DNA from 2 places in the Streptomyces sp. NPDC091377 genome. Region 2 is predicted to be linked to the other one. Evidence: riboswitches for the same ligand, from Rfam matches in the RefSeq annotation. Region 2 holds a riboswitch; the other holds the start of a gene.
The links. A riboswitch is a leader RNA that binds a small molecule or an ion and turns the genes downstream of it on or off. The one in region 2 is predicted to bind S-adenosylmethionine.
Positions count from the first base shown of each region.

Region 1: linked by a shared signal. The riboswitch ahead of thrC (threonine synthase) and the one ahead of ACIQNG_RS30260 (aminotransferase class V-fold PLP-dependent enzyme) in region 2 are both predicted to bind S-adenosylmethionine.

Region 1 covers NZ_JBIVUE010000032.1:16,818-20,222, forward strand. Annotated here, with positions in the region: gene ACIQNG_RS37605 (trehalose-6-phosphate synthase) at 1-399, opposite strand, end outside; gene ACIQNG_RS37610 (glucosyl-3-phosphoglycerate synthase) at 528-1,472, opposite strand; SAM riboswitch class I at 1,666-1,823, shown strand; gene thrC (threonine synthase) at 1,842-3,131, shown strand; gene ACIQNG_RS37620 (MoaD/ThiS family protein) at 3,211-3,405, shown strand, end outside.
Region 2 covers NZ_JBIVUE010000017.1:92,775-96,179, forward strand. Annotated here, with positions in the region: gene ACIQNG_RS30250 (cytochrome bc complex cytochrome b subunit) at 1-18, shown strand, start outside; gene trpD (anthranilate phosphoribosyltransferase) at 182-1,246, shown strand; SAM riboswitch class IV at 1,652-1,768, shown strand; gene ACIQNG_RS30260 (aminotransferase class V-fold PLP-dependent enzyme) at 1,932-3,293, shown strand; gene ACIQNG_RS30265 (glycerate kinase) at 3,248-3,405, opposite strand, start outside.

The DNA of each region.
Region 1 (3,405 bases), on a different contig from region 2:
CTCGGCGAAGGCCCGGTTGTAGGTCTCGTACGCCGCCCACTGCCGCCGGAACTCCGCGTCGAAGACGGGCTCCAGCGGGGTCTGGTACAGCATGTGGTGGACGAACCAGAGGACCGAGTTGGCGATGCCGTTGTAGGCGTCGGCGTGCACCTCGGCCGGGATGTCCAGCATCCGGACACCCGGTTCGCCGACGCCCTGCCGTACGGCCTGCCGGTCGCCCTCGCCGAGGGCCGAGCACACCCACAGGGCTTCCGTGTCCGGCCCGATCGCGGACAGCCCGGACACCAGTCCGCCGCCGCCGCGTCTGGCGTGCAGCGTCCCGTCGTCGCGGACGTCGTAGGAGACGGGGCCGCGGTTGGAGGCGACCAGGACCCGAGCAGCACCGAGGGTTGCAGCCATACGCCTGAACCTAGCCCACCCCGGAAACGCTCAAACGTACGGTTCCGGCACATGCGCCGTGGCATCCGGCCGCAAACGGAACCGGAACCGGAACCCGCAGCGCCGCATCCCGCACGGGGCGCCCCGCCTCACGCCACCTTCCGCGCCGCGTACTCCGCGATCTCGGCCATCGGTGGCCGCTCCTCGGTGTCCACGGAGTACGTCCGCGGCTCGAAGCCCTCCTCGCCCCGCTCGAACTGGGTGATCGCCGGGCGCACCAGATGGCCGCGGGCCAGCCTGAGCTGGGCGGTGCGGTAGATCGCGGCGGCCATCCGGCCCAGGGCCTGCCCGTCCTGGTGCCGGTGCTTGCGCACCCCCACGTCCACCTGGGCGAGCGCGTCCAGACCGACCAGGTGCAGCGCGTCCACCAGCATGCCCAGCTCCACCCCGTACCCCACCGGGAACGGCAGCCGCTCCAGCAGCGCGCGCCGGGCCGCGTACTCGCCGCCGAGCGGCTGGACGAAGCCGGCCAGCTGGGGCCAGTGCAGATTCAGCAGCGGGCGGGCCATCAGCTCGGTGACCCGGCCGCCCTGCCCGGCCGCGCCGGCGAGCGGACGGTCGTACATCCCCTTGACCAGCTGGACCCCGGGCTCGGTGAGCAGCGGGCCGACGATCCCGGAGACGAATCCGGAGGTGAAGTCCCTGAGGTCGGCGTCGATGAAACAGACGATGTCGCCGGAGGTGACCAGCAGCGAGCGCCACAGCACCTCGCCCTTGCCGGGCACGGCCGGGATCCTCGGCAGGATCGCGTCCCGGTGCACCACCCGGGCCCCCGCGGCGGCGGCCACCTCGGCGGTGCGGTCGGTGGAGCCCGAGTCCACGACCACGATCTCGTCCACGAGCGGCACCTGGACCATCAGGTCCCGGCGGATCACGGCGACGATGTCACCGACGGTCGCCGCCTCGTTCAGCGCGGGCAGCACCACACTGACCGTCTGGCCCGTCGCGCGCTTGGCGGCCAGAACACGGTGGAGCGGGCGGTCGGACGACGACCAGGTGCGGGTCCTCAGCCAGCGCTCGACTTCTTCCAGCACGGTCCGTGGCTCCTCACTGTTTCGGATCACTGCTCGGACGCATGACAGGGATCTCACCGCGGGATGTGATCCATCTCGCGGTTCGGACGGCTATCTCAACTGTCCTGGCCTTCGGTTACAGTCTTGAACAACGCTGATGACCATCGCATGTCGGAGGTCCGCAGCATCCACAACCGCTCATATAACCGCATACAGCTCATCCAGAGGGGCAGAGGGAAACGGCCCGATGAAGCCCCGGCAACCCTCCAGCCGGTCTCGTACCGATCACTGACGATCGTCGTCGCGAGGCTCCCGGCTCGGGAAGGTGCCAAATCCGTCTCACGACGAGATGCGTCGTGAGGAAGATGAGGAGAAAGGGCCTCGCCTCACATGGCTGTGCAGACTGTCGCGAACCACGGCACTTCCGCCCCCACCGTCGATCTCGGACCCGCCTCCGGCCTGTCCTGCCGGGAATGCGGCCACCGCGTCCCGCTCGGCCCGGTCTTCGCCTGCGAGGAGTGTTTCGGCCCGCTGGAGACCGCATACGATTTCTCGGGCTACGACACCGAGGCACTGCGCCGGCGGATCGAGGCCGGCCCCGCGAACATCTGGCGGTACGCCCCGCTGCTCCCGGTCCCGGCGGACGTCGCCGACAAGCCGAACCTCAACCCCGGCTGGACCAAGCTGGTCAAGGCCGACAACCTCGCCCGTGAGCTGGGTGTCACCGGCGGCCTCTTCGTCAAGGACGACTCCGGCAACCCGACCCACTCCTTCAAGGACCGGGTCGTCGCGCAGGCCCTGGAAGCGGCCCGCGCCTTCGGCTTCACCACCCTGTCCTGCTCCTCCACCGGCAACCTCGCCGGCGCCGTCGGCGCCGCCGCCGCGCGCGCCGGGCTGCGCTCCTGTGTGTTCATCCCGCACGACCTGGAGCAGGGCAAGGTCGTCATGGCCGCGGTCTACGGCGGCGAGCTGGTCGGCATCGAGGGCAACTACGACGACGTCAACCGCTTCTGCTCCGAGCTGATCGGCGACCCGGCCGGCGAGGGCTGGGGCTTCGTCAACGTCAATCTGCGGCCCTACTACGCCGAGGGTTCCAAGACCCTGGCGTACGAGATCTGCGAGCAGCTCGGCTGGCGGCTGCCCGACCAGCTCGTGGTGCCGATCGCCTCCGGCTCCCAGCTCACGAAGATCGACAAGGGGCTCAAGGAGCTGATCGCCCTGGGTCTGGTCGAGGACCGGCCCTACAAGATCTTCGGCGCGCAGGCCGAGGGCTGCTCACCGGTGTCGGCCGCGTTCAAGGCCGGGCACGACGTGGTGCGCCCGCAGAAGCCGAACACCATCGCCAAGTCGCTGGCCATCGGCAACCCGGCGGACGGCCCCTACGTCCTGGACATCGCCCGCCGTACCGGTGGCGCGGTGGAGGACGTGACGGACGAGCAGGTCGTGGACGCGATCCGGCTGCTCGCCCGGACCGAGGGGATCTTCGCCGAGACGGCGGGCGGGGTGACGGTCGGTGTGACGAGGAAGCTGATCGAGAACGGTCTGCTCGACCCCTCGCTGACCACGGTCGTGCTGAACACCGGGGACGGACTCAAGACGCTGGACGCCGTCGCCGACACCGGGCTGACCGCGACCATCCGGCCCAGCCTGGACTCGTTCCGCGAGGCCGGACTGGGCTAGGGCCGACGGGCCCTCGGGCCCTGCCTTCATCCGTCCCGCGCCCCTGCCGGGGGCGAGCACCCTGACCGGAGGTCACATCGTGAGCGTCACCGTTCGTATCCCTACCATCCTGCGGACCTACACCGACGGGAAGGCCGAGGTCTCCGCCGCCGGGGCCAACCTCGGTGAGGTCATCGCGGACCTGGAGAAGAACCACACCGGGATCGCCGCCCGGGTCCTGGACGACCAGGGCAAGCTCCGGCGCTTCGTGAACGTCTACGTCAACGACGACGAC
Region 2 (3,405 bases):
GGCCACGGCCACCACTGATCCCCGCGCGTTCGCCACACACCGAGGGCCCCGCTCCAGCCGGAGCGGGGCCCTCGTCCGTGGTACGGACGCCCGTCCGGACCTCCGCCCCGGCTGGATAGGGTGGACCCGCAAGGGCAGACCCGTCCCGCCGACGGCGCGGGACCTCACCCAGGAGCGGCTGATGAGCGCTGTGACCCCCGCTGGAGGCGACACCGCGGCGGGCCGTTCCTGGCCCGGCGTACTGAACTCGCTGCTGTACGGACGCGACCAGAGCGCCGACGCCACGGCCTGGGCGATGGACCGGATCATGCGCGGCGAGGCGACCGACGCGCAGATCGCCGGATTCGTCGTGGCACTGCGCGCCAAGGGCGAGACCGTGGAGGAGATCAACGGTCTGGTCCGGGCGATGTACGAGCACGCCCACGTGATCGAGGTGCCCGGCCGCACCGTCGACATCGTCGGCACCGGCGGCGACGGCGCCAAGACCGTCAACATCTCCACCATGTCGGCGATCGTGGTGGCCGGCACCGGCGCCACCGTCGTCAAGCACGGCAACCGGGCCGCGTCCTCCGCGTCGGGCGCCTCGGACGTGCTGGAGAAACTGGGCGTGAACCTGGAGCTGACGCCCGCGCGGGTGACCGAGGTGGCCCGTGAGGCCGGGATCACCTTCTGCTTCGCGATCAAGTTCCACCCGGCGTTGCGGCACGCGGGCGCCGCGCGCGGCCAACTCGGGATCCGTACCGTCTTCAACATCCTCGGTCCGCTCACCAACCCCGCCCGGGTGCGTGCCCAGGCCGTCGGGGTCGCCGACCCCCGGATGGCGCCGGTGGTCGCGGGCGTCTTCGCCGAGCGCGGCAACTCCTCGCTGGTCTTCCGGGGCGACGACGGCCTGGACGAGCTGACCGTCACCGCCACGTCCCGGGTGTGGGTGGTGCGCGACGGGAAGGTCACCGAGGAGACCTTCGACCCCCGGGACGTCGGGATCGACCTGGTGCCGGTCGAGGCGCTGCGCGGCGGCGACCCGTCCTTCAACGCGGAGGTCGCGCGGCGGCTGCTGGACGGGGAGCGCGGGCCGGTCCGGGACGCGGTCCTGCTGAACTCGGCGGCTGCGCTGGCCGCGCTGGATCCCACTTCGGCGTCGCTCTCCGAGCAGATCCGGGCGGGGATGGAGAAGGCGGAGCGGGCCATCGACTCGGGGGCGGCGAAGCGGACGTTGGAGCGGTGGGTTGCTGTGAGCAACGGGTAGCTCCGCGGGTCGCTCCGCGGGTTGGTGTCGGGGGGTTGGGGGGCGGGGGTGCGTGGTCGTCTGCGACGGCGTGGGGGGTGGTTGCGCAGTTCCCCGCGCCCCTTGGGGGTGGTGGGTTGGGGTGGGTTGTTGGGTGCGACGGCGTGGGGGGTGGTTGCGCGGTTCCTCGCGCCCCTTGGGGGGTGGTGGGTTGGGGTGGGTTGTTGGGTGCGGCTTCGTGGGGGGTGGTTGCGCGGTTCCTCGCGCCCCTTGGGGGGGGTGGGTTGGGGTGGGTTGTTGGGTGCGGCTTCGTGGGGGCTGGTCGCGCAGTTCCTCGCGCCCCTTGGGGGGGGGCTGGTCCTTGTGGTGCTTTGTTCGGGGTGGGAGTTGCGCTTTGGGGTGGGGGCGTCGTAGATTTTCTGATCAGGTCATGAGCGACAGCCATCAGGCCCCGGCCGGCTGTCCGGCAACCCTCCGTCCGTGGCGGGGTGCCCCGGGTGAAGACCAGGCCGTAGGCAGCGAGGTCTATGGCAAGCGCGGACCCCTCGTGTCACCGGGGTCCCGGTCGTCGAGGAGCCTTTTCGTGAGCAAGCGAATGCGGTAGGGCCGCAGAGCCCCGCCTCCGCATCCCCTTTTTCTTTCTTCGCCCGCGCTTGAGCGTCCCGCTCGTGCGGTGAAGTCCGCCTGCCTTCACGGGAGTTCAGCCATGCCCATTTCCGCCGCCGCCCCGTCCGTCTGCGCCCCGCTGCCCGTGCTCGGGCGGGACGTCACCGTGCCGCTGGTCACCGGGGGCGAGGTGACCTATGCCGCGCTCGACTACGCCGCCAGCGCGCCCGCGCTCCAGCGGGTGTGGGACGACGTGGCGGCCTACGCGCCGTACTACGGCAGCGTGCACCGGGGGGCCGGGTATCTGTCGCAGCTGTCGACCGACCTGTTCGAGAACGCCCGCGCGACCGTCGCCGGGTTCCTCGGCTGCCGGGAGGACGACCAGGTCGTCTTCACCCGGTCCACCACCGACTCCCTGAACCTGCTCGCCGCCGCCCTGCCCGCCGACTGCCAGGTCTTCGTCTTCGAGACCGAGCACCACGCCTCCCTGCTGCCCTGGAAGGACGCCCGCGTCACCTACCTCGACGCCCCGCGCACCCCGCGCCAGGCCGTCGAGACCCTGGAGCGCACCCTCGCCGACCGCGACCCGTACGGCCCCGCCCTGGTCTGTGTCACCGGTGCCTCCAACGTCACCGGCGAGCTGTGGCCGATCAAGGAGCTGGCCGCCGCCGCCCACGCCCACGGCGCCCGGATCGTCCTGGACGCCGCGCAGCTCGCCCCCCACCACCCCGTCTCCGTCACCGACCTCGACGTGGACTGGGTCGCCCTCTCCGGGCACAAGCTGTACGCCCCCTTCGGCTCGGGCGTCCTGGCGGGCCGTGCCGACTGGCTGCGCGCGGCCGACCCCTACCTCGCGGGCGGCGGCGCCAGCCGCAAGGTCACCCGGCGCGCGGACGGGGGAGTGGACGTGGAGTGGCAAGACAGCGCCGCCCGCCATGAGGCCGGCTCGCCCAATGTGATCGGCGTCCACGCCCTCGCCTCCGCCTGCAAGGCGCTCACCGAGGCGGGCTTCGACTCCCTGGTCGCCCGGGAGGAGCGGCTCATCGACACCGTCCGCGCCGGGCTCGCGGACATCCCCGAGGTGCGGATCCTGTCCCTGTTCGGCGACGACGCCCCGCGCGTCGGGGTGATCTCCTTCGTGGTCGACGGCTGGAACAGCTCCCACTTCGCCGCCGCGCTCTCCGCCGAGTACGGCATCGGCGTACGCGACGGACTGTTCTGCGCCCACCCGCTGGTGCGCACCCTGCTGGGCAGCGACCCGCAGACGCAGGGCGAGTGCGGCGCCCCCGAGGCGGCGCCGGGGGAGAAGTCCCTCAACGCCATCCGGGTCAGCTTCGGCGCGGGCACCCCGGACGAGCATGTGGAGCGGTTCGTCCGGGCCGTGCGGGAACTGGTCGCCGACGGTGCCCGCTGGAGCTACCGCACGGTCGACGGCCGCTGCGTCCCGGACACCTCCGCCTGAGCCGGCAGGCGGGCCCCCAGCACGATCATCCGCAGCGCCCGCTCGGTGGCGTCGGTGAGCAGCTCGGCGGCCCGCACCAGCGCCTCCGCCAGCGCCATCGGGGCGGGCAGGA